DNA from 4 places in the Streptomyces sp. NBC_00236 genome. Region 4 is predicted to be linked to each of the others. Evidence: riboswitches for the same ligand, from Rfam matches in the RefSeq annotation. Region 4 holds a riboswitch; each other region holds the start of a gene.
The links. Region 4 has a riboswitch for S-adenosylmethionine ahead of thrC (threonine synthase). Riboswitches for the same ligand answer to the same signal wherever they lie in the genome.
Positions count from the first base shown of each region.

Region 1: it holds a riboswitch for S-adenosylmethionine, as region 4 does, so the genes downstream of both, OG446_RS32845 (hypothetical protein) here and thrC (threonine synthase) in region 4, are expected to answer to the same signal.
Region 2: it holds a riboswitch for S-adenosylmethionine, as region 4 does, so the genes downstream of both, OG446_RS08835 (aminotransferase class V-fold PLP-dependent enzyme) here and thrC (threonine synthase) in region 4, are expected to answer to the same signal.
Region 3: it holds a riboswitch for S-adenosylmethionine, as region 4 does, so the genes downstream of both, OG446_RS35390 (putative leader peptide) here and thrC (threonine synthase) in region 4, are expected to answer to the same signal.

Region 1 covers NZ_CP108100.1:7,376,606-7,384,200, forward strand. Annotated here, with positions in the region: gene OG446_RS32840 (phosphocholine-specific phospholipase C) at 1-1,262, shown strand, start outside; SAM riboswitch class IV at 1,375-1,484, shown strand; gene OG446_RS32845 (hypothetical protein) at 1,531-1,986, shown strand; gene OG446_RS32850 (MerR family transcriptional regulator) at 2,897-3,235, shown strand; gene OG446_RS32855 (DUF6585 family protein) at 3,685-4,485, shown strand; gene OG446_RS32860 (cytochrome P450) at 4,791-6,086, shown strand; gene OG446_RS32865 (cytochrome P450 family protein) at 6,083-7,339, shown strand; gene OG446_RS32870 (TIGR03854 family LLM class F420-dependent oxidoreductase) at 7,418-7,595, shown strand, end outside.
Region 2 covers NZ_CP108100.1:1,994,654-2,002,248, reverse strand. Annotated here, with positions in the region: gene qcrB (cytochrome bc1 complex cytochrome b subunit) at 1-713, shown strand, start outside; gene trpD (anthranilate phosphoribosyltransferase) at 837-1,901, shown strand; SAM riboswitch class IV at 1,993-2,110, shown strand; gene OG446_RS08835 (aminotransferase class V-fold PLP-dependent enzyme) at 2,284-3,663, shown strand; gene OG446_RS08830 (Lrp/AsnC family transcriptional regulator) at 3,729-4,010, opposite strand; gene OG446_RS08825 (rhomboid family intramembrane serine protease) at 4,186-4,905, opposite strand; gene OG446_RS08820 (hypothetical protein) at 5,066-5,308, shown strand; gene OG446_RS08815 (NYN domain-containing protein) at 5,346-6,707, shown strand; gene OG446_RS08810 (C40 family peptidase) at 6,994-7,595, shown strand, end outside.
Region 3 covers NZ_CP108100.1:7,934,821-7,942,415, forward strand. Annotated here, with positions in the region: gene OG446_RS35375 (NADase-type glycan-binding domain-containing protein) at 367-891, shown strand; gene OG446_RS35380 (four-carbon acid sugar kinase family protein) at 959-2,146, opposite strand; gene OG446_RS35385 (flavodoxin family protein) at 2,348-2,800, shown strand; SAM riboswitch class IV at 2,952-3,064, shown strand; gene OG446_RS35390 (putative leader peptide) at 3,104-3,220, shown strand; gene OG446_RS35395 (LLM class flavin-dependent oxidoreductase) at 3,294-4,520, shown strand; gene OG446_RS35400 (NtaA/DmoA family FMN-dependent monooxygenase) at 4,539-5,942, shown strand; gene OG446_RS35405 (LLM class flavin-dependent oxidoreductase) at 5,939-7,054, shown strand; gene OG446_RS35410 (hypothetical protein) at 7,338-7,595, shown strand, end outside.
Region 4 covers NZ_CP108100.1:4,604,828-4,612,422, reverse strand. Annotated here, with positions in the region: gene groL (chaperonin GroEL) at 1-932, opposite strand, end outside; gene OG446_RS20930 (cold-shock protein) at 1,374-1,580, opposite strand; gene OG446_RS20925 (MoaD/ThiS family protein) at 2,026-2,304, opposite strand; gene thrC (threonine synthase) at 2,346-3,641, opposite strand; SAM riboswitch class I at 3,659-3,785, opposite strand; gene OG446_RS20915 (glucosyl-3-phosphoglycerate synthase) at 3,939-4,889, shown strand; gene OG446_RS20910 (alpha,alpha-trehalose-phosphate synthase (UDP-forming)) at 4,976-6,367, shown strand; gene otsB (trehalose-phosphatase) at 6,403-7,257, opposite strand; gene OG446_RS20900 (sensor domain-containing protein) at 7,398-7,595, shown strand, end outside.

The DNA of each region.
Region 1 (7,595 bases), 2.8 Mb from region 4:
AGGCCCGCACCGGTACCGACATCAAGAACGGCGGCGGGCTCCTCGACGACCTCAAGGCCGACGTCCGGGCCGGCGCGCTGCCGAAGGTCTCGTGGATCGTCTCGCCCGAGGCGTACAGCGAGCATCCCAACTGGCCCGCCAACTACGGTGCCTGGTACATCTCCCAGGTACTGGACGCACTGACCGCCGACCCCGAGGTCTGGGGCCGGACCGCCCTCTTCATCACCTATGACGAGAACGACGGCTTCTTCGACCACGTGGTGCCGCCCTTCGTGCCCTCGGGTCCCGCGCAGGGGCTGTCCACCGTGGACACCGCCGCCGACTACTTCCCCGGTGACATCCGGTACGCCGCCGGGCCGTACGGGCTCGGTCAGCGGGTGCCCATGCTCGTCGTCTCCCCCTGGAGCACCGGAGGGTTCGCGTGCTCCGAGGTCTTCGACCACACCTCCGTCATCCGGTTCATGGAACAGCGCTTCGGTGTGCACGAGCCCAATATCTCGCCCTGGCGACGCGCGGTCTGCGGCGATCTCACCTCCGCCTTCGACTTCGGTCGTGCGGACGTCTCGGACGTGTCGTTGCCGTCGACCGACGCCTACGAGCCTCCGGACCGCCTCCGGCATCCCGACTACACTCCCGCGCCGCCCGCCGCAGGCAGCCTGCCCAAGCAGGAGAAGGGCGCCCGGCCCACCCGGCCGCTGCGCTACGCGCCCTTCGTCGACGGTGCGGCCGATCCGGCCACCGGCAAGTACCGCCTCACCTTCAGCGGTGGCGCCGCGGCCGGGGCGCAGTTCCTGGTGACCTCCGCCAACCGCACCGACGGGCCGTGGACGTACACCACCGAGGCGGGCAAGTCCCTCGCGGACAGCTGGAACACGGCCTACTCCAAGGGAGTGACCGACCTCACCGTCCATGGCCCCAACGGCTTCCTGCGCACCTTCCGGGCCGGGGGCAAGGTGGCGGGACCGGAGGTGACGGCTCGTCATGTCGCGTCCGGTGGAGGGCTTGAGCTCACGTTCGTCCACGGCGGCTCCGCCACGGTCCGGCTGACCGTACGCAGCGCGGCCGGGTACGGGGGCGGCGTGCAGACCTTCGAGGTCCGTGCGGGCGCCACCGTCAAGCATGTGCTCGACCTGCGGGGAAGCGGGAACTGGTACGACGTCACCGTCGTCTCCGACGTGGACGCCACCTTCCTGCGGCGCTTCGCCGGACATGTCGAGACCGGTCAGGCCGGTACGAGCGACCCGGGCCTCGTCACCGGGTGAGTGGCCCTGTCTGGGGAGGAGGTTGGGGGCGGGCGGTGGGCGTCCGCGGGCGTCCGCTCGCTCCTGACCACCCGTCGGGACGGCTGGTTTGCGTGCGTTAGAGTCCTGCACGGGTCATGAGTTCCAGTGCACAGCCCCGGCTTGCTGGACGGCACCCCGCTCCGCTGCGGGTGCTCCGGGTGACGACCTGCCCCGCGCGAAGGGCACGGGGAACAGCGGACCACGGTGCAGGCGCTCCGGGTCCTCGGCCCGGAAGGCGAACCTCACCATGCTGCGTCACCTCACCCAGAACGACTCCGTGCGGAGCGACGACTGCTCGCGTTATGCCGCGGGTCACCGCGTGCACTGGATCCACGCGAAGAAGTGCCGCCAGGAGCCGGGGCAGGCCGTCGAGGTCCTGCTCACCTCCGGTGATGTCCGCGACGACGGATGGATCGAACTGCGGGCCGCCTTCGACTACGCGGGTGACCTCCCTCCGGTGTGGACCCATGCCCCCGCCGCACTGCGGGACACCCTCGCCGGTCACCGCGGGCGCGTGTACTGGCTGGCGCGCTGGCATGCGCTGAAGCTCGAGTACGGCAATGGCGAGGGCGCGGTGTCCGGGGGAGCCGGAGCGCGGGGCGCGGCCGGGCTGGTCAACGTCGGGTACGAGGGCGGCCGGCTCTGTGAGGTCGAGGCGGGGGACGAGGGCGACCTTGCCGGGGGCCACGCCTCCGTGGCATAGCCCCCACCGAGGCGATCGGGCGGGTCGCCGTGTCGGCTGTCCCTGCCGCGCCGGCCGGCGGCTCCGGTGTCGGCGGCATCGATCCGGCATGACGTACCTGGTCAGCGCGGGTGAGTCGGCCGACGCGTGACCGCCGCGTACCCGGTCGGTGACCAAGGCCGACTACCGCTCGACCTGACACACGGAAATCTATGTTGGCGGGAGTAGACATTGGGTTGTGGTGTGGCTATGGTTTCTCTCGTAGCCCAGAGAGACAGCAGGGCCCGGCAGAGACGAACTGCCGGGCAGCAGTATCCGCAGTTCGCACGACGGTGCGGTGGTGGAGTTTCGAAGCCAGGCTGTTGCAGGACGGCGACGGGACTGACGACCGCACCGGGCGGCCCGCAGTGATCAGGGGCTGCCGTGAGCAGGACCGCAGTTCACGCAGTAGTAGTTCGGCAAGCGCAGTACCCAGCAGTGAAGTCAGTGAGCAGCACCTCGGTGAAGGCGTCGGCTGCGGGCGCGCGTGCCGGGAGGTTCGGCAGTGGGGTTCCAAGCCAGAGCAGACGCAGGACGGGCAACGGGGCTGGCTGCCGAAGAGTGGCGCTGTCGCAGGCCACGAAGCAGTTCGCATCACCAGCAGTACCAGTAACAGGTAAGTGACTGATCCCAGAGGGAAGAAACGGAGGACCAGGCGCCATCAGGATCGCCCGGGCGGAAGCCTTGAGCCCGGGTACCGCAGGACATCGATAGTGAGGTGGTCTCCGGTCAAGCAACCGCGATCCCCGCAACCCCGACGCGTTCCAGGTCGGGTCGGCGGAAACAGAAGGCCGGCACAGTATCAAGGCCGGCAGATGGTGTAGCAGTTCCTTCGGGGCCCGGGTGCCACATGGCACTCGGGCCCCTCCACGCGTTCCGCAGAGAGGTGCAAATGACAGCAGACGACTCGTTCGGCCGTCTCGATGACGACGACTACCCCGCCTACACCATGGGCCGGGCAGCCGACATGCTCGGCACTACCCAGGGCTTCCTCCGCGCCATCGGCGAAGCCCGCCTCATCACCCCGCTGCGCTCCGAGGGTGGCCACCGCCGCTACTCCCGGTACCAGCTGCGCATCGCAGCCCGCGCCCGGGAACTCGTCGACCAGGGCACCCCCATCGAGGCCGCCTGCCGCATCGTCATCCTGGAAGACCAGCTCGAAGAAGCTCAGCGCATCAACGCCCAATACCGCCACGCTGCCGAAGCGGAGAATCAGGCGACCGCGAGCTGAGGTGGCACGTCCCCGCCGGGTACTGCACACACCTGGCGGCGCCCCGGGCCACCCGTCAGCACCGCCTGCCCCACCCGCCCCCGCTCCGGCCGGCTCGCACGAACACCGGGCGTCGACCGGCAGCGGATGGTGCGGGGAGCACAAGTGACAGGGCCGCTCAGCAGCAGTGCTGCGCGGCCCTGACGTGCGTCGGGACCGGCATACGGGCCGACTGACGAGGCCGTCGCAGGTCGAGGCCGCAGCAGTGGTTGCGTCCCTCCGGGCCGCAGACGGCGACCGCTCCTGGTCCAAGCGGTGACGTCGACGAGAGCTCGGGACCGCTCCGCCTGGCCGATGCGCAGGGCCGGGGCGCCCTTCCCGAACGGGCTTCCCTCCCCGATAATGGCCCTCCGCTGTCTGGCCTTGGGGGGCTTGTGTCGGATCGTGGTTCCCATCCTGTTCCACCCGCCATGCGCAGAGTCGCGCGGGACTTCGAACTCGGGGCGCACCAGGGGCTGGTGTGGACCGATCCCAAGCGCTTCCCGTGGATCGTGGTGCTGCTGCCGACACTGGTCGGACTGCCGGTGCTCCGGCTCGGGATTTCTGCCGCACGGGAGGGCCAACGGAGCGACGGCGCCTGGTACTACGGGCTGCCGCTGCTCGTCCTGGGGACCGCCATAGTCGCCGCAGCCGTGTATTTCCTCTTCCTCGCGCTCACGAGACGGCAGCCGCAGGTGTGGGTAGGTCACTACCGGCACGGCATCGTCCGGGAGGTGGCCGGGCACGTGCCGGAGGCCTACGCGTGGGACGAGATCGACGGCATTCGGCGGAGCAGTACCAAAGTGACGAACGGGATCACCAGCGTGACCACGCACGAACTCCGGGTGCGTCCCCGTGAGGGTGCCGAGATCACGGTGACCGACGCGTACAAGGGGGTCGCACGGTTCATCGACGAACTGGACAAGACCTTCACGCGCGTACGGCTGCCGCTGGACAGGGACCGGCTGAACGCGGGCGAACGGGTCGACTTCCTCGGGGCCCACCTCGATCCCGCCGGTGTGGGATACCTCGAACACCGGCTCGGCTGGCGCGAGGTCGAGCGGGTCACGGTCGAACAAGGCCGGCTGGAGATCCATCGGCACGGCGACGGAGAGCCGTGGGCCGGGCTCCCCGTGGAGATGGTCGAGAACCTCTCGGTCTTCCTGGCCCTCGCAGCGATGATGTGCCGGCCGGCGGGCGGGAATCGGCCGCGACCTGACAATCCGGCCTGATCCGGCGAAGGCCGGCGCTCCGGCAACCGCAGTGCGCTGGTGGCCGTGGCCACCCAGTCACGGGAAGTGCCACGTTCCTGAGTCCGGTGTCCTGGCTGTCGACGTGAGGCCGCCGCGGACCTGCTGGTCGGCGAGACCACCTGCGCCACCCGCGGCGATTACCTGCATGGTCGTCCTGTTGTTCCGTTCAGGGCACGGGATTGATCGCCGTTGACTGTTCCGAGGTCACACAAAATCCTTATAGTGAACATGCGTTGATCGCATGATCATGACGCGTGCAGCTGTCGCCACAGGAGTCAGGACTCATGACGCGCCCTTCTTCCACAGAGCCCGCGCCGACCTCTCCGCCTCCGCCCCCCGGCTGTCCGGCGCACAGCGGAGCCGTGCCGCTCGGCGGGCCCGGTTTCCAGACCGAGCCGCAGGCCGCGTACCGCACCATGCGGCGTGACCACGGACCCGTCGTCCCCGTGGAGCTGCCGGGCGGGTTCCCGGCCTGGCTGGTCATCGGGTACCGCGAACTCCATCAAGTCACCAGTGACGGCGAGCTGTTCCCGCGCGATGTCGGCCTGTGGAACCAGTGGCCCCACATCCCCGACGACTGGCCGCTGCTGCCGATGGTGGGGCGACCTCTGCCGTCCATCTACTTCAGTGCCGGGGAGGAACACCGGCGGCACGCCCGGATGGTCGGGCCGGCCCTGGAGGGCGCCGATCCGTTCCAGATCCGCAGCCACTGCGAGCAGTTGGCCGACCGGCTGATCGACGACGTGTGCAGCCGCGGCACGGCCGACCTCGTCGCCGACTTCTGCGAGCCGCTTCCCGTCCTCGTCCTCGCCCGCCTGGTCGGGTTCCCCGACGACGAAGGCGCCGACATCGCCCAGGTGTTGAAGGACCTGGCCGACGGCGGCCCGGACGCGCAGAGCGCCCATCTGCGGTTCGGGGAACACATGGCCCGGCTGGTGGCCGCGAAGCGGGCCGTGCCCGGGGACGACGTGACCTCCCGCATGCTCGCCTTCCCCGAGGCGTTCACCGACGAGGAGTACATGCTCGACCTGATGGCCATCACGGCCGCCGGGCACCTCACCACCGCCGACTGGGTCAGCAACTCCCTGCGGCTGATGCTCACCGAGGACGCGTTCGCCGAATCCATGGCGCGCGGCCGGCGCAGTATCGGCGAGGCCATGAACGAGGTGCTCTGGGAGGACACGCCCACCCAGATCCTCGCCGGGCGCTGGGCCGTACGGGACACCCAGCTCGGCGGTCAGCGGATCAAGGCGGGGGACATGCTGCTGCTCGGGCTCGGTGCCGCCAACACCGACCCGCTGATCCGGCAGAGCATGTCCGGCACCGGAGCACCCGCGCAGGGCGGCAACGGCGCCCATCTCGCGTTCAGCCACGGTGAGTACCGGTGTCCCTTCCCCGCCCAGGAGATCGCCGAGATCATCGCCCGGACCGGCATCGAGGTCCTGCTCGACCGGCTGCCCGATCTCCAGCTCGCCGTCCCCGTCGACGACCTCGTACGACGGCCCTCCGCGTTCCTGCGCGGCACCACTTCGCTCCCCGTTCGGTTCACCCCCGTTCGTACGACAGGAGACCTCTCGTGAACTGCCCCCACGCCGCCGCTCAGGCAGCAGCCCGGAACGGCGGGACCGTCGTCATCGATCCGATGGTCCAGGACCTGGACGGGGAGACGGCGCGGCTGCGCGACGCCGGACCGCTGGCCCGGATCGAGCTGCTCGGTGTCCCGGCCTGGGCCCTCACCCGGCACGCCGACGCCCGGCAGCTCCTGCTCGATCCGCGACTGGTGAAGGACCTCGACGCCTGGGGCCTGTGGCAGAGCGGCGAGGTGACGCACGCGTGGCCGCTCATCGGCATGATCGACGCGGGCCGGTCCATGTTCACCGTCGACGGCGACGAGCACCGCCGGCTGCGGACCAAGACCTCCCAGGCGCTCACGCCCCGCCGGCTGGAGGCGATACGCCCCGACATCGAGAAGTTCACCGAGGAACTGCTCGACGCGCTCGCCGAGGGCGGCAGGGACGGGGCCGTCGTCGACCTCAAGGCCGTCTTCGCGCAGCCGCTGCCCATGCGGGTCGTCGGCATGCTGATGGGTGTGGATCCCGCCGAGAACGCCATGCTGACCCGGCAGTACAAGGCCTTCTTCTCGATGCTCACCCCGCAGGACGAACGCCTGGCCCTCCTCGCCGACCTCGACGTCTTCTACGCCGGGCTCGTACGCGAGAAGACCGCGCAGCCGACCGACGACCTGACCTCCGCGCTCATCCTCGCCGACGAGGGCGGCGAGCCGCTGACCGAGGAAGAAGTGGTCGGCAACCTCAAGGCGATGGTCGCCGCCGGGCACGAGACCACGATCGGGCTCATCCTCAACGCCGTACGCGCCCTGCTGGCCCACCCCGACCAGTTGCGGATGGTCCTCGACGGCGAGGTCTCCTGGGAGACCGTGATCGAGGAGACGCTGCGGTGGGACACCCCGACCACCCATCTGCTGATGCGGTTCGCGACCGAGGACATCCAGGTCGGTGACGGTGTCATCGCCAAGGGCGAGGGCGTGGTCATCTCCTACCGGGTGATCGGCCGCGACCCCGAGCAGCACGGCCCGGACGCCGACGCGTTCGACATCACCCGTGCCACGCCCATCCGGCACATGACCTTCGGCCACGGTCCGCACATCTGCCCCGGCGCGGCGCTCTCCCGCGTCGAGGCGGGCATCGCCCTGCCGGCGCTCTTCGGGCGGTTCCCGCAGCTGCGGCTCGCCGTGCCGGACGCGGACATCCGCAAGCTGCCCGTGATGACACAGAACGACATGGAGGCCTTTCCCGTTCTGCTCAACGGCTGAGTCCGCTCGCTCAACGCCTGGATTCGCCCGGCTCAACGCCCGAATCCGCCGGCGGGCAGCGCGCGTAGGGTGGATGTCATGAAGATCCGCTTCGGAGTCGGGCTCGGTGCAGGTGCGGCATTGTCGGATTTCAGCCGGATCGTCGACCGCCTCGAACGCGACGGCGTGGATTCGCTCTGGCTGTCCGAACACATCTGCTCGGAGGCCGTGGACCCCTTCGTCGGCATGGCCCACGCCCTGTCGAGGACGAGCCGGC
Region 2 (7,595 bases), 2.6 Mb from region 4:
CCGACTGGTACATGGGCTTCGCCGAGGGTCTGATCCGAGTGATGCCTGGCTGGGAGATCAACCTCTGGGGCCACACCCTGGTCCTGGGTGTACTCATCCCGCTGACGCTCTTCGGTGTGATCCTGGGGGCCATCGCGGTCTACCCGTTCATCGAGTCCTGGGTCACCGGCGACAAGCGCGAGCACCACATCCTGGACCGCCCGCGCAACACGCCGACCCGGACGGCCTTCGGTGTCGCCTGGATCACGGTGTACTTCATCGGTCTCGTGGGTGGTGGAAACGACCTGTGGGCCACGCACTTCCACCTGTCGCTGAACGCCATCTCGTGGTTCGTCCGGATCTTCTTCTTCGCCGGACCGGTCATCGCGTTCATCGTCACCAAGCGGATCTGCCTCGGCCTTCAGCGCCGCGACAAGGAGAAGGTGCTGCACGGGCGCGAGTCCGGCCTCATCAAGCGCCTGCCGCACGGTGAGTTCGTCGAGGTCCACGAGCCGCTGGCACCCGCTCAGCTGCACACGCTCACCGCGCACGAGCAGTACAAGCCGGTCGAGATCGGCCCGCTGGTCGACGAGAACGGCGTCAAGCGCAAGGTGTCCCTGGTGCAGAAGCTGCGGGCCAGGCTCAGCAAGGGCTTCTACGGCGAGAACAACCAGATCGCCAAGCCCACCGCCGAGGAGTACAAGGAGATCACCAGCGGCCACGGCCACCACTGATCACCTGAACTGATCGCCACAGCAGGAGCCCCGTCCATTCGATGGACGGGGCTCTTCGCTGTCCACGGGGCTCGATAGGGTGGCCCCATCCCCTTTATCGGCTGTGGACCCCAGGAGCGGACCATGAACGTTGTGACCCCGGCAGGCGGCGACAGCGTGGCGGCTCGTTCCTGGCCCGGCGTGCTGACCCCCCTGCTGCGCGGCCAGGACCTGACCGAGGACGACACCGCCTGGGCGATGGACCGCATCATGAGCGGCGAGGCGACCGATGTGCAGATCGCCGGCTTCGCGGTGGCGCTGCGGGCCAAGGGCGAGACCGTCACGGAGGTCTCCGGCCTGGTCCGTGCGATGTACGAGCACGCCACGACCATCCATGTGCCGGGCCGCACGGTCGACATCGTGGGCACCGGCGGCGACATGGCCAAGACGGTCAACATCTCCACCATGTCGGCGATCGTCGTGGCGGGTACGGGCGCCAAGGTCGTCAAGCACGGCAACCGCGCCTCGTCGTCGGCCAGCGGTTCCTCCGACGTCCTGGGCAAGCTCGGCGTCAACCTGGACCTGCCGCCGCAGCGCGTCGTCGAGGTCGCCGAGGAAGCGGGCATCACGTTCTGCTTCGCCGTCAAGTTCCACCCCGCCCTGCGGTACGCGGCGAAGGCCCGGGCGGAGCTCGGCGCGCCGACCACCTTCAACATCCTCGGGCCGCTCACCAACCCGGCCAAGGTGCGCGCGCAGGCGATCGGCGTCGCCGACCTGCGCATGGCGCCCATCGTCGCGGGCGTCCTCGCCGAACGCGGCAACTCCTCCCTGGTCTTCCGGGGCGACGACGGTCTGGACGAGCTGACCACCACCGCGACCTCCCGTGTCTGGATCGCCAGGAACGGCACGGTGCGCGAGGAGGCCTTCGACCCGCGCGACGTCGGCCTGGACCTGGTCCCCGTGGACGCCTTGCGCGGCGCCGACGCCTCGTACAACGCGGATGTCGCCCGCCGGCTGCTCGCCGGCGAGACGGGCCCCGTACGGGACGCGGTCCTGCTCAACTCGGCGGCGGCGCTCGTCGCGCTGGACCCGGGCGAGGGCACGCTCGCCGAGCAGCTCACCGCGGGAATCGCGAAGGCCGCCGAGTCCATCGACTCGGGCGCGGCCGGGCGGGCGCTGGAGAGATGGGTCGTGGCCAGCAACGCCTGAGACGGCTCCGGGCGCGGATATGAGGCAGGGCGCAGTCCAGATCATGGACTGCGCCTTGCGCGTTCGCGTACGTATGGCAAGATGCTGCGCAGGTCATGAGTGACAGCGACTACGGCCCCGGCCCGCTGTCCGGCAACCCTCCGTCCGTGGCGGGGTGCCCCGGGTGAAGACCAGGCCGCAGGCAGCGAGGTCTGCGGCAAGCGCGGACCCCTCGACGTCGTGAGATGTCCACCCGTGGGGTCCTGGTCCTCAGGGAGCCTCTTGTGAGCAAGCGAATGCGATAGGGCTTTTCGGCCCTCCTCCGCACATCCTTCTTTCTTCCTCCGTGCTGCCGCGTATCCGCAGGCGCGCGGAATTCGCCTGCCTGTTACGGGAGTTCGTCATGTCTGTCCTCACTGCTGCCACCGATCGGTCGATTTGTGCCCCGCTGCCGGTTCTGGGCAAGGATGTAACGGTTCCGCTGGTCACCGGCGGCGAGGTCACCTACGCCGCGCTGGACTACGCGGCCAGCGCTCCGGCCCTCCAGCGGGTGTGGGACGACGTGGCCGCGTACGCGCCGTACTACGGCAGCGTCCACCGCGGTGCCGGCTACCTCTCGCAGCTGTCCACGGACCTCTTCGAGAGCAGCCGCGTCACCGTCGCGGAGTTCCTCGGCTGCCGCGCCGACGACCAGGTGGTCTTCACCCGGTCCACCACCGACTCGCTCAACCTGCTCGCCGCCGCCCTGCCCGCCGACTGCCAGGTGTTCGTCTTCGAGACCGAGCACCACGCCTCGCTGCTGCCCTGGCGCGACGCCCGGGTGACGTACCTGAACGCCCCGCGCACCCCGGACCAGGCCGTCGAGACCCTGGAGCGCGCACTCGCCGGCCGCGACCCCTACGGGCCCGCGCTGGTGTGCGTCACCGGTGCCTCCAACGTCACCGGTGAGCTGTGGCCGGTCAAGGAGCTCGCCGCCGCCGCGCACGCCCACGGTGCCCGGATCGTGCTCGACGCCGCCCAGCTGGCCCCGCACCACCCCGTCGACATCGCCGAGCTGGACGTCGACTGGGTCGCCTTCTCCGGTCACAAGCTGTACGCGCCGTTCGGCTCGGGCGTCCTCGCCGGCCGCTCCGACTGGCTGACCGCCGCCGAGCCCTACCTGGCCGGCGGCGGCGCCTCCCGCCAGGTCGCCCGGCGCTCCGACGGCGGGGTGGACGTCGAGTGGCACACCACCGCGGCCCGTCACGAGGCCGGTTCGCCCAACGTCATCGGTGTCTACTCCATCGCCTCCGCCTGCAAGGCCCTCACCGAGGCCGGGTTCGACAGCCTGGTCGCCCGGGAGCAGCGCCTCGTCACCGCGGTCCGTGCCGGACTCGCCGAGGTCCCCGAGGTCAAGGTGCTCTCGCTGTTCGGTGATGACGCCCCGCGGGTCGGCGTCATCTCCTTCGTGGTGGAGGGCTGGAACAGCTCGCACTTCGCCGCGGCGCTCTCCGCCGAGTACGGCATCGGGGTGCGCGACGGACTGTTCTGCGCCCACCCCCTCGTACGCACCCTGCTCGGCAGCGACCCGCAGGACGTCGGGGAGTGCGGCGCGCCGGAGGCCGAGCCGGGCCAGAAGTCCCTCAACGCGATCCGGGTCAGCTTCGGCGCCGGTACGCCGGACGAGCACGTCGAGCGCTTCCTGCGGGCGGTCAAGGAGCTCGTGAGCGAGGGCGCCCAGTGGAAGTACCGCACCGAGGACGGCCGTTGCGTCCCGGACCGGGGCACCGCCACCCAGGTCTGAGGCCCGTCAGCATGTGAGGCCGGGTACGGACGACTGTCCGTACCCGGCCTCACATGCTGACGTGGCTACGCGTCCAGACCGATGGCGAAGGCCGCCTCCAGGTCGTGCTGCGAGTACGTACGGAACGCCACGTGCGTGTCGGTTCCCTCGACACCGGGGATCTTGCTGATCCGGCCGGGGATGACATCGGCGAGGTCGTCGTGCTTGGACACCCGGACCATGGCGATCAGGTCGTATGTACCGGTGACCGAGAAGACCTCGCTGACGCTGTCCAGCGCGGCGATGGCCTCGGCGATCTCGGGAATCCGGTCCACGCTGGTCTTGATGAGTACGATCGCGGTGATCACGGCTGGCTTTCTCCCTCGGTGGCCGTGGCTGGAGACTTCACTCTAGGGCCTTGCGGCCGGATCATGCCGGGCTCGCGGGCCCCGGCACGCGCATCTGCGGCGTTGTCGTCGCTCGCCCATGCTCCGCAGTGACTCCTCCTCCGCCTTGCAGCCGCACGCACCGGACCCCGCTCCCTTATCCGGCCTGATCCGGCCGCAAGGCCCTGGCCCCACGGCGATAGCGCCCCCAGGCATAGAGGAACCCGGTGGCGAAGCCGACCACATGGGCGAGATAGGCCACCCCGGGCCCGCTGCCCGCCCCCTCGGCCGCCAGCCACTGCAGGACGAACCAGAAGACCAGCACGATCCAGGCGGGGAAGCGCAGCGGCAGGAACAGCAGGAACGGGAACAGGCTGGTCACCCGGGCCCGGGGGAAGAGGTAGAGGAAGGCTCCCAGGACCGCCGAGATCGCTCCCGACGCGCCGACGAGTGTCTGGTCGGACGTGGAGTGCGCGGCCGCGTAGGCGAGCAGGGCGACATACCCGCAGCCGAGGTAGAAGAACGCGAACTCGGTGTGGCCCATGCGCTCCTCGGCCATCGCCCCGAATACGTACAGGAACAGCATGTTGCCCAGCAGATGCAGCCAGTTGCCGTGCACGAACAGTGCGGTGAGCGGGGTGAGGACGGCGTGCGCGGAGCCGTCCCACAGTTCGCTCGGGATCACGCCCCAGCGTTCGAAGTAGCCGGCCTGGGCGGCGAGCAGTGCGTCCGCGGTGCCGTAGACCGGGTTGAACCCCGACAGCGGGCTGATCACGAAGACCACGCAGCACAGGGCGATGAGGGCGTAGGTCACCGGCGGCCCGCCCGAGGTGGCCGCCCGCAGGATTCTGCCGGCCGCAGCCCGCCGATCGATCATGAACAGAGCATGACGCAAGCGGAGGGATCGGGACAGACCGCCTCGCCGTGCCGGTGGGAAGCACCGAGGCCGTAGGGTTACGAGAGGACATCCGCAGTTCGACGGCGCACCGCGAGAACCTTGTCCGGCAGCTCACGGCTCGACGAAAGAGGACGCAACGATGACGACGGTTCCCCAGCCGACCGACGGGACCCGCTGGCGCTGCACGCTCTGCGGAAATCTGACGAGGTTCGACGTGACGCGTTCCTCCAAGGTGGTCGAGTACGTTCACCTCGACCTGGCCGGTGAGTCCAGCGTCGAAGAACGCGAGGTGGTCAGTGAGACCATCGAGTCGGTGCGCTGTCGTTGGTGCAACGCGGTGGACCAGATCGAACTAGTCGACAGGCCGGGTGCCGACTCCTGACGGGGCCGTGCGGACATAAAAAATGAGGTGACGGAAGGTGGAGCAGCCCGCTGGCGGCGCCACGCCGGCCGATGCGGCCGGCGACGCCGTGGAGGTGCTCGACCGCCCGCTGCCCGAAGGCGTGCGGCGTCGCGTCGTCGCGCTGGTCTCGGACGCGTTCGGCGGTCTCACGGTCACCGAACTCCCGGCCCAGCTCCGACAGTACGCGCGCTTCACGCCCACTAGGCGTGCCAAGTTCGCGGGAAACGCGATGGCGGCCGCGCTGGAGGGCGACCCTGCCTTCCGCCGGCGCATCGGTGAACGGCTGAAGGAGGCCCAGCCGGAGCTGGCCGCCGCGCTGGTGGCGGGCTCGCCGCCCGCCGCCGCGGACCCCGTCGACGTGGCCGCGGCGGCCTATGTGCTGCGCCCGGCCGGCTGGGTCAAGCTGGTCGCCGCCGCCGGCGAGGAGGCCGAGCGGGCCGGTGCCGAGCGGGCCGACGAGGAGGTCCGGCTCGAACTGGAACGGCTGCGCGAGGAACTCGCCCGGGCCCGCGCCCAGACGAAGACCGACACCGAACGCCTCCGCGCCGAACTGGACGCCGCCCGCAAGGAGGCCGACTCGCTCCAGCGCAAACTGCGCAGCGCGGCCAACGAGGTCAAGCGCGGCGAGGCGGCGCTGCGCCGCGGCAAGGCCGAGAGCGACGCCCTGCGGGCCGAGGCGGCCGCCCAGGTGTCCGCGGCCGAGAGCGAGACCCGGCGCCTGCGGACGAGGCTCAGCGAGGCGGAGGCGTCCGTCGAGGCGGGACGCAGGGCTGCCAGGGAGGGGCGCTCGGTCGAGGACATGCGGCTGCGGCTGCTCCTCGACACGGTGCTCGAAGCGGCCGGCGGGCTGCGGCGCGAACTGGCGCTGCCACCCTCCACGATGCGTCCCGCGGACAGTGTGGACGCGGTGGAACCCGGCCGGATGTCGCCCAAGGACATTGCCGCCAGGGCCCTTTCGGAGACCGATCCGGCGCTGCTCGACCAGTTGCTCGCGCTGCCGCAGGCCCATCTGATCGTGGACGGCTACAACGTCACCAAGACCGGCTATCCGCAGATGCCGCTGGAGAAGCAGCGGCTGCGGCTGCTGGGCGGCCTGTCGGTGCTCGCGGCCCAGACGGGCGCCGAGATGACCTGTGTCTTCGACGGGGCGGAGCTGGCCGCTCCGGTGCTGCTCGCGCCGCCGCGCGGGGTGCGGGTGCTGTTCAGCAAGCCGGGTGTCACGGCGGACGAGGTCATCCGTCAACTGGCGCGCGCCGAACCGCCCGGGCGGCCCGTCGTGGTGGTGTCCACCGACCGTGAAGTGGCTGACGGGGTGGCGAAGGCGGGAGCGAGGCCCGTTGCGTCCGTCTTGCTCCTGAAGCGGCTTTCGCGTGTCTAGTGCGTGTTGATGTGACTTGCAGGGAAATCAGGGAACGGACCGTCAAGTCACCGCTACGCCCTGTGTGCTGTGGGTAAAGAAGTACCTCCTGTGACGAGATTTTTCCTGTGAGGATTTGAACTGATCACAGGATGGTCACTAAGGTCGGGCCTCGAACCTTCGCACGGTTGATCACCCACCCGGGGTGGCAGTGAAGGAACCGCCGAGGCCGTGAACGCGCACGGAGCTGGGGATTCATCTCCCCCATAGCCCGGTAGGCGGCTCGAGGAAGAAGGAGCTCGCCTTCGTGGGGTCCCACCGTCGTCCCAAGCAACCGAGCCGCACCCGCGTGACCGTGCTCGGCGTGACTGCCGCCGCGGCAGTTGCCCTGACCTCCCAGGCGGCCCACGCCGACCCGAAGCCGACCAAGAGCGAGGTCAAGGAGAAGGTCGACAAGCTCTACGACGAGGCGGAGAAGGCCACCGAGCAGCACAGCCTGGCCAAGGAGAAGCAGGACAAGCTCCAGAAGCAGATCGACGCGATCCAGGACAAGGTGGCGCGCGGTCAGCAGGAGCTCAACAACCTCCGCTCCGGCCTCGGTTCCCTCGCCGCCGCGCAGTACCGCTCGGGCGGCATCGACCCCTCCGTCCAGCTCTTCCTCGCCTCGGACCCGGACAGCTTCCTGGACCAGGCCTCCGCACTCGACCAGTTGACGGCCAAGCAGGCCGAGTCGCTGGCGAAGGTGCAGGAGAAGCAGCGGTCCCTCGCGCAGGAGCGCAAGGAGGCCCAGGACAAGCTGAGCGACCTCGCAGAGGTCCGCAAGACGCTCGGTGAGAAGAAGAAGCAGCAGCAGGCCAAGCTCTCCGAGGCGCGTCAGCTGCTCAACACCCTCACTCAGGCCGAGCGCGA
Region 3 (7,595 bases), 3.3 Mb from region 4:
GCACCGCCCACCGCTCCGGCTGCCCCGCCGCAGCCGACGGCGGCAGCGGCTCCCCGGCGCCCCGGGGACGCGTTGGACGGGCCGGCCCCCGGCCCCGATGCCTGGGCGCCCGGCCCGGAGCCCGCTGCCCCCGCACCGCCGGGACCGGTGGCGGGCGCACCGGTGGTGTGCCCCAACTGCCGCGCGGAGAACGCGCCGGAACGCACGCTGTGCGTGCGGTGCGCTCTGCTCCTCGACCCGGGGCCGCCCCCCGCCCTCCGCCCGCCGTGGTGGCGCCGCATTCTTCGGCGGGGGCCGGGGAAGAGCCGCGCCGCTGGTACACGGCCACGGCGCGGGCGGCGCAGGCCGAGGTTCGCGCTGCCGGTCGTGCTGCTTCTGCTGGCGGTCGGGATCTGGTTCGCGCTGCCGCACCTGTCCGGTCTGCTCGGCTTCGCCAAGGAGGAGACCGGGGCCCCGGAAGCGGTCGTGCCGTCCGCGTTCCGGAGCTCCGGCTCCGCTCCGGGACATCCGGTGACGGCGGCCTTCGACGGGTTCAACAACCGGTACTGGGCCCCGCGGGAGAGCGGTGACGGAGCCGGTGAGTACCTGGACTGCTCGTTCACCCAGCCCGTCCGGCTGCTGAAGATGGTGGTGTTCTCCGGGACTTCGGCGCGGAAGGACGAATTCCTCACGCAGGCCAGGCCCGCCCGCATCACCGTGGTCCTGACCTCGAAGGACGGCAAGGAGAGCAGGCGGACGGTCCGGCTGGCCGACGAGCCGGGCCAGCAGACGTTCGACGTACGGGGATCGGACACGGTCGCCGTACGGCTCACGGTCGACTCCGCGTACGGCACGGGCAAGGGGCGCCGGGTGGCCGTCGCGGAGGTCGAGTTCTTCGGACACCGGTCCTGACACGCTCCCGGAGTCCGCGCGACGGCCGGGGGCCCGCTGCGCACGCCGTCGGTTCGGGCCCGCCCCTTCAGTGGCGGGTACTGAGCGGTTGCCGGACCAGACGGCACAGCCGCAGGAGCATCTCGTCGTCGCCGAAGCCGCCCGCCTTGATCAGGACGGGGAGGGACGACGAGCCGAGCGGGGTTCCGCGGGCGACGCCGGGTTCGGGCTCGTCGAGCAGATCGATGCCGTTGATGCCGAGGGCCTGGAACACGCCCGCGGCGGTCTCTCCGCCGGTGACGACGAGTGCGTCGGCCAGACGCTCAGCGGCGAGTGTCCGCACGACCGAGGCGAGGGAACGGGCGAGCTCACGCGCGGTGTGCGGTGCATGACGTTCATCGGGTGTCTGCACCGTGAGGACGGGTGCGGCCAGGGCGCGCAGGGCCTCCACCGCCGGGGCGGGATCCTTGCCGACGGTGACCCCCCGGACGTCGGTTCGGGCGCGGAGCGCGGCCAGTTGTCGCCGGGTCGCCGGATGAGCACTGCCGACGACGACGAGTGGACGGCGGGCCGGTGCGGGTGCGGGCGGAACCGGTCCGTCCTCGCGCGCGCATCGTCGGGCCAGGGCGGCCGCCAGTCCGGGCGAGCCGACCCACAGGACGTCGTCGAGGTGGGGGACCGCTGCGACCAGGCGGCCGAGGTCGCCGTCCGTCGCGGCGGAGCAGACGATCAGAGCGCCTCGGCCGATGAGGCCGGGCAGTTCGGCCGCCCCGTCCGGTCCGACCGCGACGGCGTCCGGGAACACGGTCATCAGGTCCGCACACCGCACCGGATGAACGGGGTCGCGGGCGAACTCGCTCTCGTGGACCGGTACGCCCCGCACGTACTGGACAGCCTCGACCGTCACCCGGCCCTCCGCGGGAAAGGCGGGAGCGAGGATGACGGCCCGCCGCCGCGATCCCGCCCATGCGGCCCGCAGCTCCGCCGCGACATGGCCGCGCAGGGTCGAATCCACCGTCTTGAAGAGGAGCACGGACCCGGCGAACCGGCGGGCGGCCCGGCCCGTGCGTGCGGCGGCGGCGTCCTCGTCCAGCAGCCGGGTCCCGAGATCGACCGCGGTCACGCCCGTGCGGGGCGGGAGTTCCGCCGCCGGGGTGGACATGAGGATCCGTGCCCCGTGGCCGCTCCGGCGGAAGGGCGCGGCTCCGTCCCCGGCACTGGTGAGGTCGTCCGCGAGGATGACGAAACCCTGCCGGGCGTCCTTGCCGGATGTCATGCCGTGCCTCTCCGTCGAACCAGTCATCGGTGAACAGGCCCATGGTCGACGACATCACGGACGCAGGACAAACGGTTCGCTCATCGCCCCGGCCGCCCGATCCGGCGGGACCCGTACCGGACGTCACAGTCCGCCGGTGCCGCGGTGCGCGAGCCGGACCCGGCTTGCGGCCGCGCGGGGATCACGGCAGGGTGCGGAGGTGTGGCCACTCTCCTGATCGTGCATCACACGCCCTCGCCGAACTGCCAGGCACTGTTCGAAGCCGTCGTCTCCGGTGCGACGACCGACGGGATCGAGGGCGTCAGGGTCGAGCGCCGGGCAGCGCTTGCCGCGACGGCCTCCGACGTACTCGCAGCCGACGGCATTCTGCTCGGCACCCCGGCGAACCTCGGCTATATGTCCGGCGCCCTCAAGCACTTCTTCGACCAGATCTACTATCCCTGCCTGGACGCGACGCGTGGCCGCCCCTTCGGGTACTACGTGCACGGCGGCAACGACGTCACCGGCGCTGTCCGGGCCATCGAGTCGATCACGACCGGTCTCGGATGGCGCCGCGCGACCGACGCCGTGACGGTCACGGGAGAACCCGCCAAGGCCGACACCGAGGCGTGCTGGGAGCTGGGGGCGACCCTCGCCGCCGGCCTGACGGACTGATCCGTCGCAGGCGTCAGAGGATGTGAGCGAATCACGCCGCACGCGGAATGCCCGGTGCCGCCGTGGTGTTGTGGCTCACGGCAAGGTGCGTACGGCCATGATCTGCAGGGCATTGCGTGGCGCCGCCCGCGCGCGTAGCGTTCCGGAGACAGGTCATGAGTGTCAGCGTCAGGCCCTGGCCTGCTGACCGGCAACCCTCCCGCGCGGTGGGGTGCTCCAGGTGACGACCAGGCGGGGCCCGTCCGGGTTCCGCAAGCGCGAGGCCTCCGGGCCCGCCGAGCCGGCAGAGCGGAGGCGACGGTCATGCCAGCGGTGACCTGCCCGCTCGTCAGGGTGCTCGCGCCACGGCGCCGCGTCCACCTCTACTCCCGGCCCCACATCGACCTCCAGCGCGTGGCCGGCGCGCTCTGTTGTTCCTGATCCGTACCCGCGACGCCGAACCTCCCGACGAGGCCCGGCGATCAACCACGGTCGATCAGGAAGGCACCCTGTCGTGTCCGCATCGTCATCCCCGCACCCTCCCCTGTCCTCCTCCCTGCACCTCGCCGTCGCGCTCAACGGCGCGGGCTGGCACCCGGCCGCGTGGCGCGAGCCGGAGGCCCGGCCCAGGGAACTGCTCACCGCCGCCTACTGGACCGACACCGTCCAGGAGGCCGAACGCGGCCTGCTCGACTTCGTGACGATCGAGGACGCGCTCGGGCTCCAGTCCTCGCGGTTCACGGGGCCCGACGACCGCACCGACCAGGAGCGCGGGCGCCTCGACGCGGTACTCATCGCCGCTCGCGTGGCCCCGCTGACCCGGCACATCGGACTCGTCCCCACCGTGGTCGCCACGCACACGGAGCCGTTCCACATCTCCAAGGCGATAGCCACGCTCGACTACGTGAGCACCGGCCGGGCCGGTCTGCGCGTCCAGGTGTCGGCCCGGCAGCACGAAGCGGCCCACTTCGGCCGCCGGACATTCCCGCCGTTCCGCGTCGAGGACCTGGACACGCCTTCCGTACGCGCGCTGACCGCCGAACTCTTCGAGGAGGCCGCCGACTACGTCGAGGCGGTGCGCCGCCTGTGGGACAGCTGGGAGGACGGCGCGGAGATCCGCGACGTCGCCACGGGCCGCTTCATCGACCGCGAGCAACTGCACTACATCGACTTCGAGGGACGGCACTTCAGCGTCAAGGGCCCCTCGATCACGCCCCGGCCCCCGCAGGGGCAGCCGGTCGTCAGCGCCCTCGCGCATCAGAGCGTGCCCTTCCAACTGGTGGCCCGCTCCACGGACATCGGCTACATCACCCCGCACGACACCGGCCGGGCCCGCAGCGTCGTCGACGAGATCCGCACCGAACAGGCCGCAGCCGGGCGGGCGGCGGAGCCCCTCCACATCTTCGGGGACCTCGTCGTCTTCCTCGACGACGACCCCGCGGCCGCAGCGGCCCGCCGGGACCGTCTCGACGGCCTCGCGGGGCACCCGTACACCAGCGACGCGAAGGTGTTCACCGGCACACCCGCGCAATTGGCCGACCTGCTCCTGGAGTGGCAGCGGGCCGGGCTCACCGGATTCCGGCTGCGCCCCGCGGCGACCGGACACGACCTTCCGGCGATCACTCGCGAACTGGTACCCGAACTGCAGCGCCGGGGCACCTTCCGGACCGCCTACGAGGCCGACACCCTGCGCGGGCTGCTCGGCCTCGCCCGCCCCGCCAACCGCTACGCCACCGTCTGAGCCGGAGGGAACACCGACATGAGCACCAGCAACGGCGCCGGCACCAGTAACGGCAAGCCGCTCAAACAGATCCATCTCGCCGCCCACTTCCCCGGAGTCAACAACACCACCGTGTGGAGCGACCCCGCGGCCGGCAGCCACGTCGAGTTCAGCTCGTTCGCGCACTTCGCGCGCACAGCCGAACGCGCCAAGTTCGACTTCCTGTTCCTCGCCGAAGGGCTCCGTCTCCGTGAACAGGGCGGACAGATCTACGACTTGGACGTCGTGGGGCGCCCCGACACCTTCACCGTACTGTCGGCTCTCGCCGCCGTCACCGAGCGCCTCGGCCTCACCGGCACGATCAACTCCACGTTCAACGAGCCCTATGAGGTGGCCCGCCAGTTCGCCAGCCTCGATCACCTCTCCGGCGGGCGCGCGGCATGGAACGTCGTCACCTCGTGGGACGCCTTCACGGGCGAGAACTTCCGCCGCGGCGGATTCCTGCCGCAGGAGGAGCGCTACTCCCGGGCCAGGGAGTTCCTCGCCACGGCCAACGAACTGTTCGACTCATGGCACGGCGACGAGATCGTCGCCGACCGGGGGACGGGCACCTTCCTCCGGGACGCGCGGGCCGGATCCTTCGTGCACAAGGGGCAGCACTTCGACATCGAGGGGCAGTTCAACGTCCCGCGCAGCCCGCAGGGCCGACCGGTGATCTTCCAGGCCGGTGACTCCGACGAAGGACGCGAGTTCGCGGCGGAGGGCGCCGACGCGATCTTCAGCCGCTACAGCACCCTCAAGGAGGGGCAGGCGTTCTACACGGACGTCAAGGGCCGGCTCGCCCGCCACGGCCGCACCCACGACCAGCTGCTGATCCTGCCCGCCGCGACCTTCGTCCTCGGTGACACGGACGCCGAGGCACAGGAACTGGCCCGCGAGGTACGTCGGCAGCAGGTCAGCGGCGCCACCGCGATCAAGCACCTTGAGTTCGTCTGGAACCGCGACCTGTCCGCGTACGACCCCGAAGGGCCGCTTCCCGACATCGACCCGGACCTCGGTGAACACACCATCGCCCGCGGCCGCGCCCAGGTACGCATGTACCGTGACCCGCTGGCCACCGCCCGGGAGTGGCGGGAGCTCGCGGCCGCGAAGAACTGGTCGATCCGTGACCTCGTCATCGAGACCGGCAACCGTCAGGCCTTCGTCGGCTCGGCGGCCACGGTCGCGTCGACCATCGACGACTTCGTCCAGGCCGACGCCGCCGACGGCTTCATCCTCGTCCCGCACATCACACCCGGCGGGCTGGACGTCTTCGCCGACACCGTCGTACCGCTCCTTCAGGAGCGCGGTGTGTTCCGCACGGAGTACGAGGGCACGACGCTGCGCGACCACCTCGGCCTGGCCCGTCCCGACGCGGCGGCGGCCGAGCGGGTGGCGTCATGAAGTTCCTGGCCGTCACTCTCATCGTCCATGCCCCGGACCCGGTGACCGGTGTCCGGAAGACGACCGGCGAACGCTTCCGGGAGGTGATCGGCAACGCCCTGCTGGCCGAGGAGCTCGGCTTCGACGGTTTCGGTGTCGGCGAACGGCACGAACGCCCGTTCATCTCCTCCTCGCCGCCCGTCGTGCTCAGTCACATCGCCGCGCTCACCTCCCGCATCCGGCTGTTCACCGCCGTCACCACCCTGAGCCTGCTCGACCCGGTGCGCGCGTACGAGGACTACGCCACGCTCGACCATCTGTCCGGGGGGCGCCTCGACCTCATCATCGGCAAGGGCAACGGGACGGCGCAGCGCGAGCTGTTCCACGTCACCCCCGAGGACCAGTGGGACCGCAACGCCGAGAGCTACGAACTGTTCCGCAGACTGTGGCGCGAGGACAAGGTCACCGCCTCTCCGCGCTTCCGCCCCGGGCTGGCCGGGGCGGAGGTGTGGCCCAGACCGTTCCAGCAGCCCGTCCGGGTGTGGCACGGCAGCGCCACGAGCCGGGACTCGGTCGATCTTGCCGCACGCTACGGGGACCCGCTGTTCTCGGCGAACGTCACCCACGAGATCCAGCCCTATGCCGAACTGATCCGCCACTACCGCGAGCGGTGGGAGCACTACGGCCATGACCCTGCCCGGGCGGTGGTCGGCGCGGGGACGGCCGGTTTCCACACGGCCCGGACCTCGCAGGAGGCCGTCGCCGCCTACCGGCCGGTGTTCGAGGGCTATCTCGCGTTCCAGAAGCAGCTGGGCGTCGAGCCGGTGTTCCCGACCCTGGAGGACTTCGTCGAGCGCAGCTCGGCGCTGATCGGCAGCCCCCAGCAGATCATCGAGAAGGTGCACCGCTACCACGAGCAGTTCGGACACACCGTCCTGCATCTGCACGCGGACGCCGGCGGCCTCACCGATGCCCAGCACCGGGACTCGCTCGCACTCTTCCAGTCCGACGTCGCCCCGGTACTCCGACGCGACATCCCCGACCCGCCGTTCGCCTGGGCCCCGGTACTCGCGGGGCCCGCTCCGGCAGGAGCGACAGTGCCGGTGCCGGCAGCCGTCCCGTCGACCGGCTGAGGAACGAGCTGGAGGAGGAGATGCGCGCCCCCCGTGCGAGTGTCCGACGACGAGGCGCGTGGGGAGCGCGCACCCGAACCGGAGCCGGCTCTCGCTCCAGGACTCGGGGCGGTGCGACCGCTGCTCGGGGTGTACGTCCTCGTCTGCCTGGAGCGAGCGCCGGATGCGGAAGGAGCCGCGCGAAATTGCCTGGCGGGCGTCCGAGCGGGCCGCTACTCTGCCTCCCGATGACAACACACACTGCTCTCGGATTGGGGGACCCGTCCGCGCAAGGTGAGTGCTGATGCTCACTGAGAACGCGAACAGGGATCCCTTCTTCACCTTCTGGCTGCGCGTACGCGAGTTCGCCGTGCCGCCCTCCATGATCGAGACCGCGACCGCCCGCCGCCGCGCCGGCGACTGGGCCGGGGCATGCGCCGCCGCGGGCATCGACGTCGATCTCCGACTCCGCACCCTGGCGCACACACACGGCCGGGAACTCGCCGCCCGGGTGCGGGCCGACCTGCGCCATCTGGTGCCGGACCTGCTGCGCTGGCACCTG
Region 4 (7,595 bases):
CCGGCGTTCTCCAGCTTGAGGCCGACCTCCTCGGAGATGACGGTGCCACCGGTGAGGATGGCGATGTCGCCGAGCATGGCCTTGCGGCGGTCACCGAAGCCCGGAGCCTTGACGGCGACGGACTTGAAGGTGCCACGGATCTTGTTGACGACCAGGGTCGACAGGGCCTCGCCCTCGACGTCCTCGGCGATGATCAGCAGCGGCTTGCCCGACTGCATGACCTTCTCGAGCAGCGGAAGGAGGTCCTTCACGTTGCTGATCTTCGAGTTCACGATCAGGATGTACGGGTCGTCCAGGGACGACTCCATGCGCTCCATGTCCGTGGCGAAGTACGCCGAGATGTAGCCCTTGTCGAAGCGCATACCCTCCGTGAGCTCGAGCTCCAGACCGAAGGTCTGGGACTCCTCGACGGTGATGACGCCTTCCTTGCCGACCTTGTCCATGGCCTCGGCGATGAGCTCGCCGATCTGGGTGTCGGCGGCGGAGATGGAGGCCGTCGAAGCGATCTGCTCCTTGGTCTCCACGTCCTTGGCCTGCTCCAGGAGGGCGGCGGAGACGGCCTCGACGGCCTTCTCGATGCCCCGCTTGAGAGCCATCGGGTTCGCACCCGCGGCCACGTTGCGAAGGCCCTCGCGGACGAGTGCCTGAGCGAGAACGGTGGCGGTGGTCGTACCGTCGCCGGCGACGTCGTCCGTCTTCTTGGCGACCTCCTTGACCAGCTCCGCACCGATCTTCTCGTACGGGTCCTCCAGCTCGATCTCCTTGGCGATGGAAACACCATCGTTGGTGATCGTGGGGGCGCCCCACTTCTTCTCAAGGACGACGTTGCGGCCCTTGGGGCCGAGGGTGACCTTGACGGCGTCGGCGAGCTGGTTCATGCCGCGCTCAAGACCGCGCCGGGCCTCCTCGTCGAAGGCGATGATCTTGGCCATATGAAGTGGTCCTCCCGGACAGGGGTGGATTTCTCCGGACCGAGTGGCGCCCGCGACGGACGGCCTGCGTGCCGCCGGTTCCTTGCCCCGGAGGCCTGCGGGCCTCACCGGCCCGGTCCAAGTTTCTGTCACTCTCACCCAGAGAGTGCTAAGCCAATAATTAGCACTCGACCCCCGAGAGTGCAAGCGCCTGAGACTCCCTGAGGGTGACGGCCGGGCGACGGGTGGGCGCGAGCGTCCCCCTCGGAGTGCGGACAGCCAGGGGGCACGACGGAAGCGGGCCCGGGACGTGCGCAGGCGCTCCTCGCCGCGGCGGGCCGGGGCGCGCGCAGAAGATTCCGTGGCAGCGGGCCCGGGACGCGCGGAGGGCCCGTACCTCCCGGGTACGGGCCCTCCGTGCGTGAGTAGTGTCGTCGGCCGACTGTTCCGCGACCGGCGGGCTCAGCCGACGGCGAGCTTGACCATGTCCGCCTGGGGCCCCTTCTGGCCCTGCGAGATCTCGAATTCAACTCGCTGACCCTCTTCGAGGGTGCGGTACCCGTCCATCTGGATCGCGCTGTAGTGGACGAAAACATCCGCACCACCGTCGACCGCGATGAAGCCGTACCCCTTCTCCGCGTTGAACCACTTGACGGTGCCCTGAGCCATGCCTAACTCCCCTATTACTGGCCCTTGCACGGGACCGCACTTCGCGGGCCCGGGTCAGAACTCACCCTCCGACAGGAGAGGGTGTGTGCGCCGGAACGCGTCGACCGCGGCCGAATGTATCTGCCCAACTGCCCTCTGCAACAGGTCAATCGGACGAGAATTCTGGGCAGCACCGATCGCCCGAATGTGAGGGATTCATGAGATTCCAGGGCAAGTCAGGCCAGGCAAAGGCGACTTATGGCGCAAGGGGCTCACGTACTTTGGCTGCATCTTGTCGTGGCCAGGCGCATTCTCATATGCGGGGGGCACGGGCAGCGGAGGGGACTTCCCTCACTGTACCCCGCTCAACCATGCAGAATTGCCCCCTCCGCTTCTCTTGCGGAGGGGGCAATCGTGGTCACGCTGTGAAGTCGGCCCGGCGGCCTCGAAGGGCCCGGGCCGTGGCTCAGCAGCCGCCGGCGACGGCCGGGATGATGGAGATGCCGGCGCCGTCCGGGGTGACCGCGTCCAGGCCGCCCTCGAAGCGCACGTCGTCGTCGTTGACGTACACGTTCACGAAGCGGCGCAGCTTGCCCTGGTCGTCCAGGACGCGGGCGGCGATGCCCGGGTGGTCCTTCTCCAGGGACTCGATGACCTGGGAGAGGGTCTCGCCCTCTGCCGGGACCTCGGCCTGACCGCCCGTGTAGGTGCGGAGGATGGTGGGGATACGGACCTTGACGCTCATGGTGGGTGCCCTTCCTGAAGTCTCGGGTGGTCGGAAGCTTCTCAGCTGGTCGCGGCGAGGCCCGCGGCGCGGAAGGCGTCCAGGCTCGGGCGGATCGTGGCGCTCACCTGCGAGGTGGCGGCCACCGCGTCCAGCGTCTTGAGGCCGTCACCGGTGTTCAGGACGACGGTGGTGAGCGACGGGTCCAGCAGACCGGCGTCGATCAGCTTCTTCGTCACGCCGACCGTCACCCCGCCCGCCGTCTCGGCGAAGATGCCCTCGGTGCGGGCCAGCAGCTTGATCGCGTCGACGACCTGCTCGTCGTTGACGTCCTCGACGGCGCCACCGGTGCGGCGGGCGATGTCCAGGACGTACGGGCCGTCGGCCGGGTTGCCGATCGCCAGGGACTTGGCGATCGTGTTCGGCTTCTGCGGCCGTACGACGTCGTGCCCGGCCTTGAAGGCGGCGGAGACCGGGGAGCAGCCCTCGGCCTGGGCTCCGAAGATCTTGTACGGCTTGTCCTCGACCAGGCCGAGCTTGATCAGCTCCTGGAGACCCTTGTCGATCTTCGTGAGCTGCGAGCCGGACGCGATCGGGATGACGATCTGGTCGGGCAGCTGCCAGCCGAGCTGCTCGCAGATCTCGTAGGCCAGCGTCTTGGAGCCTTCGCCGTAGTACGGGCGCAGGTTGACGTTGACGAAGCCCCAGCCCTCGCCGAGCGGGTCGCCGATGAGCTCGGAGCAGAAGCGGTTGACGTCGTCGTAGTTGCCCTCGATGCCGACCAGCTCACCGCCGTACACCGCGGCCATGACGACCTTGCCCTGCTCCAGGTCGTGCGGGATGAACACGCAGGAGCGCAGGCCGGCCCGGGCGGCGGCGGCGCCGACGGCCCCCGCGAGGTTGCCGGTGGAGGAGCAGGACAGGGTGGTGAATCCGAAGGCGCGGGCGGCCTCGACGGCGATCGCGACGACGCGGTCCTTGAAGGAGTGCGTCGGGTTGCCGGAGTCGTCCTTGACGTACAGACCGCCGGTGACGCCCAGTTCACGGGCGAGGTTGTCGGCCTTGACCAGCTTGGTGAAGCCCGGGTTGATGTTGGGCTTGTCGGCGACATCGGAGGGGACCGGCAGCAGCGGCGCGTAGCGCCAGATGTTGTTGGGCCCGGCCTCGATGCGCTTCTTCAGCTCGTCGGGAGAGCCGCTCGGCAGGTCGTACGCCACTTCGAGCGGCCCGAAACAGGACGCGCAGGCGAAAAGGGGGCCGAGTGCGAATCGCTCTCCGCATTCGCGGCAGGAAAGCGCCGCGGCGGGACCGAGGTCCACGGAAGTTTCGGTGGGTGCTGCAACAGTCTCGATAGCCATGATGGCGAGGCCCTTTCTCCTCATCTTCCTCGCGACGCATTTCGTCACGAGACGGAATTGGCACCTTCCCCACCTGACCTCGCGGTCGGCGGGAGGGTTGCCGGGACTTCAACGGGCCGTTCCCTCTGTCCCTCTGGATGAGCGCTGTGGCACTGGACCATGGATCCAGGCGTTTATCGGCGGACGGACCCCGGCATGCGACGGCCATCTGCGTTGTTCAAGACTGTAACCGAAGCACTGGACTGTTGAGATAGTCGTCCGTACCGCGAGATGGATCACATACAGGGAGTATCGACCGTGCTGGAAGAGGTCGAACGCTGGCTGACCAGGCGTTCCTGGTCAGCCGCCGACCGTCCGCTGGACCGTCTGCTCGACGCCAGGAACGAGGCGCACGGCCGCCCGACGGTGAGCGTGGTGCTGCCGGCGCTGAACGAGGCGGAGACGGTCGGGGACATCGTCACGACGATCCGGCGCGAGCTCATGGAGAAGGTCCGGCTGGTCGACGAGCTCGTGGTGATCGATTCCGGTTCGACGGACGCCACCACCGCGGTCGCCCGCCGGGCCGGCGCCCGCGTCGTCCACCGCGACGCGATCCTGCCCCGCGTTCCGGCCGTCCCCGGCAAGGGCGAGGTGCTGTGGCGGTCACTCCTGGTGACCGGCGGCGACATCGTCTGCTTCATCGACGCGGACCTGAAGGACTTCTCGGCGGACTTCGTCTCCGGCATCGTCGGCCCGCTGCTGACCGAACCCTCGGTGCAGTTCGTCAAGGCCATGTACGACCGCCCGTTCGGCGACACCACCGGTCAGGGCGGCCGGGTCACCGAAATGGTGGCACGCCCGCTGCTCAATCTGCACTGGCCCCAGCTGGCCGGGTTCGTCCAGCCGCTGGGCGGCGAGTACGCCGTGCGCCGCTCGCTGCTGGAGCGGCTGCCGTTTCCGGTCGGTTACGGAGTGGAGCTGGGCCTGCTCGTCGACGCCCTGCACACGGTCGGCCTGGACGCCCTCGCCCAGGTCGACGTCGGCGTCAGGAAGCACCGCCACCAGGACGGCCAGGCGCTCGGCCGGATGGCGGCCGCCATCTACCGGACCGCTCAACTCCGGCTGTCCCGGGGGCATCTGGTCCGCCCGTCGCTGACCCAGTTCGAGCGCGGCGAGCACGGGTTCGTGCCGCACACCTACCCGGTGGACACCGAGGAACGGCCGCCGATGCGCGAGATCGAGGAGTACGTCTCACGCCGCGCGGCGTGAATCGAGGGGCACGTTTCACGCCGCGCGGCGTGACGTGGCCTGCTTTCGCACGTTTGGGCGGTTCATGATCGGGCTAGATTTCGCCCATGGTCTCCGAGCACGCCCCTCAGCCCGCTGCCCAGGTACTCGTCGCGTCCAACCGCGGCCCGGTCTCGTACGCGCTGCGCGAGGACGGCACCCTCGACGCCAAGCGCGGCGGGGGCGGTCTCGTCTCCGGCCTGAGCGCCGTGGACGACAAGATGTGGGTCTGCGCCGCCCTCGGGGACGGTGACCGGGAGGCGGTGCGGCGCGGGGTCGGCGAACCGGGTGTCCGGATGCTCGACATCGACGCGGGAGTGCACGCCGACGCGTACAACGGCATCGCCAACTCGGTGCTCTGGTTCGTCCACCACCTGCTCTACCAGACCCCCGTCGAGCCCGTCTTCGACGCCGAGTTCCGGCGGCAGTGGGCCTCCTTCGAGACGTACAACCGGGCCTTCGCCGAAGCGCTCGCCGAGGAGGCGGGCGAGGGCGCGGCGGTCCTCGTGCAGGACTACCACCTGGCGCTGGTGCCCGGGATGCTCCGCGAGCTCCGGCCCGACCTGCGGATCGGCCACTTCTCGCACACCCCGTGGGCGCCCGTCGACTACTTCCGGCTGCTGCCCGACGACATCGCCGAGCAGCTGCTGCGCGGCATCCTCGGCGCGGACCGGGCGGCGTTCCTGACCCGCCGCTGGGCGGACGCGTTCATCGGCTGCTGTGCGGAGATCCTCGGCGGCACCGGGCACACCCGGATCGGGGTGCACGGCCTGGGCGCCGACGCGGACTTCCTGCGCCGCCGCGCCCATGAGGCGGACGTGGACGAGCGGATGGCGGCGCTGCGGGAGCAGGTCGGCCCCGGCCGGAAGACGATCGTGCGGGTGGACCGTACGGAACTGTCCAAGAACATCGTCCGCGGGATGCTCGCCTACCGCGCCCTGCTCGACGAGCGGCCCGAGTGGCGCGGGCGCGTCGTCCACATCGCGTTCGCCTACCCCTCACGGCAGGACCTGGCGGTCTACCGGGAGTACACGGCCGAGGTGCAGCGCGTCGCCGACTCCGTCAACGAGGCGTACGGGACGGCCGACTGGACCCCGGTCGTCCTCCACGTGAAGGACGACTTCGCCCGCTCGCTGGCGGCGTACCGGCTGGCCGACGTCGCACTCGTCAACCCGATCCGGGACGGGATGAACCTGGTCGCCAAGGAGGTCCCGGTCGTCTCCGACCACGGCTGCGCGCTGGTCCTGTCGCGGGAGGCGGGGGCGTACGAGGAGCTGGGCGCCGACGCGATCACGGTGAACCCGTACGACGTCTCCGCCACCGCCTCGGCCCTCCACGAGGCGCTGACGATGGCGGACGACGAGCGGGCTGCCCGTACGAAGCGGCTGGCCGCGGCGGCCACCGCGCTGCCGCCGCAGCAGTGGTTCCTGGACCAGCTGGACGCCCTCGGCCAGGGCTGACCGACCGTCCGGACCCCGCCGCCCGGACCCCGGCGCTAGAGGCGCTCGGCCAGGGCGGACAGGAGCCCGACGACGGCCCCCGGGCCCGGCAGCGCCAGATCGGCGCGCTCCGCCAGTTCCGGCACTTCCGTGCCGCTGCAGACGAGCAGGCCCGGGATGCCGTCCGGGCCCTCGGTGCGGAGCTTCTCCACGGCGGCGTACGCGGCCAGGTCGCCCAGGTCGTCGCCCGCGTAGAGCACGGACCCGGCGCCGTTCTCGCGTACGTACTCGGTGAGGGCCACGCCCTTGTCCATGCCCGGAGGGCGCAACTCCAGGACCAGGCGCCCCGGTTCGACGATCAGGCCGTGGCGGGCGGCGAGCTCGCCCAGGGGGCCGCGCAGGGCCTCGAAGGCGGCCTGCGGGTCGGCGGCGCGGCGGGTGTGGACGGCGAGCGCCTGGCCCTTCTCCTCTGTCCAGGTGCCGTGCCAGGAGTCGAACCGGTCGAGTACGCCGGGAAGTTCGGCCCGGACCGCGGCGACGCCGGGGTGCGGGGCGGGGGCGTGGACGGTGCCGGAGACGGCGTCCCAGCGTTCGGCACCGTAGTGGCCGAGGACGACGAGCCGGTCCAGTCCGGTGACCCCGGCGAAGCCGCCGTAGCGGACCGCCACGCCGGCCGGGCGGCCGGTGATCACGGCGATCGACGCGACCTTGGGGGCCAGCGCGGCCAGTGCCTCGACGGCGCCGTGGTGGGCGCGGGCCTGTTCGGGGTCCGGGACGATGTCGGCGAGCGTGCCGTCGAAATCGAGTGCGATGACGGCGCGGTCGGGCCGGTCGAGGAGCGCGGCGAGGCCCTCCCGTCCGGCGGAGGTGACCGGGGCCGGCAGGGGTGGGGTGTGCGGAGTGCTGCCCATGGGCCGAGCCTATAGGCGGTGGCCTGCGAGCGGGCGCCTGCGGGCGGAGTGCCTGTACGGGTGGCCGGGGCGCTGACTTGATTCCCACTCCTCGGCGGCCGGAAGGGCTTAAAGTGTCCGCCCCGAGGAAGGACCGCGCTGTGCCCGATGCCCCGATACATCAACTGCTGTTACGGCGACAGACCTGGATGTACGTGCTGTACTGCCTCCTGCTGCCGCTCGCGCTCAGTCTGGTCCTCGTTCTGCGATACGTCCTGAAGGCCGCCCAGGACCACGGCCATGAGGAACTCGCGCCGCTGATCCTGCTGGCCGTGCTCGCGGTGGTCGCCGTGTCCGGC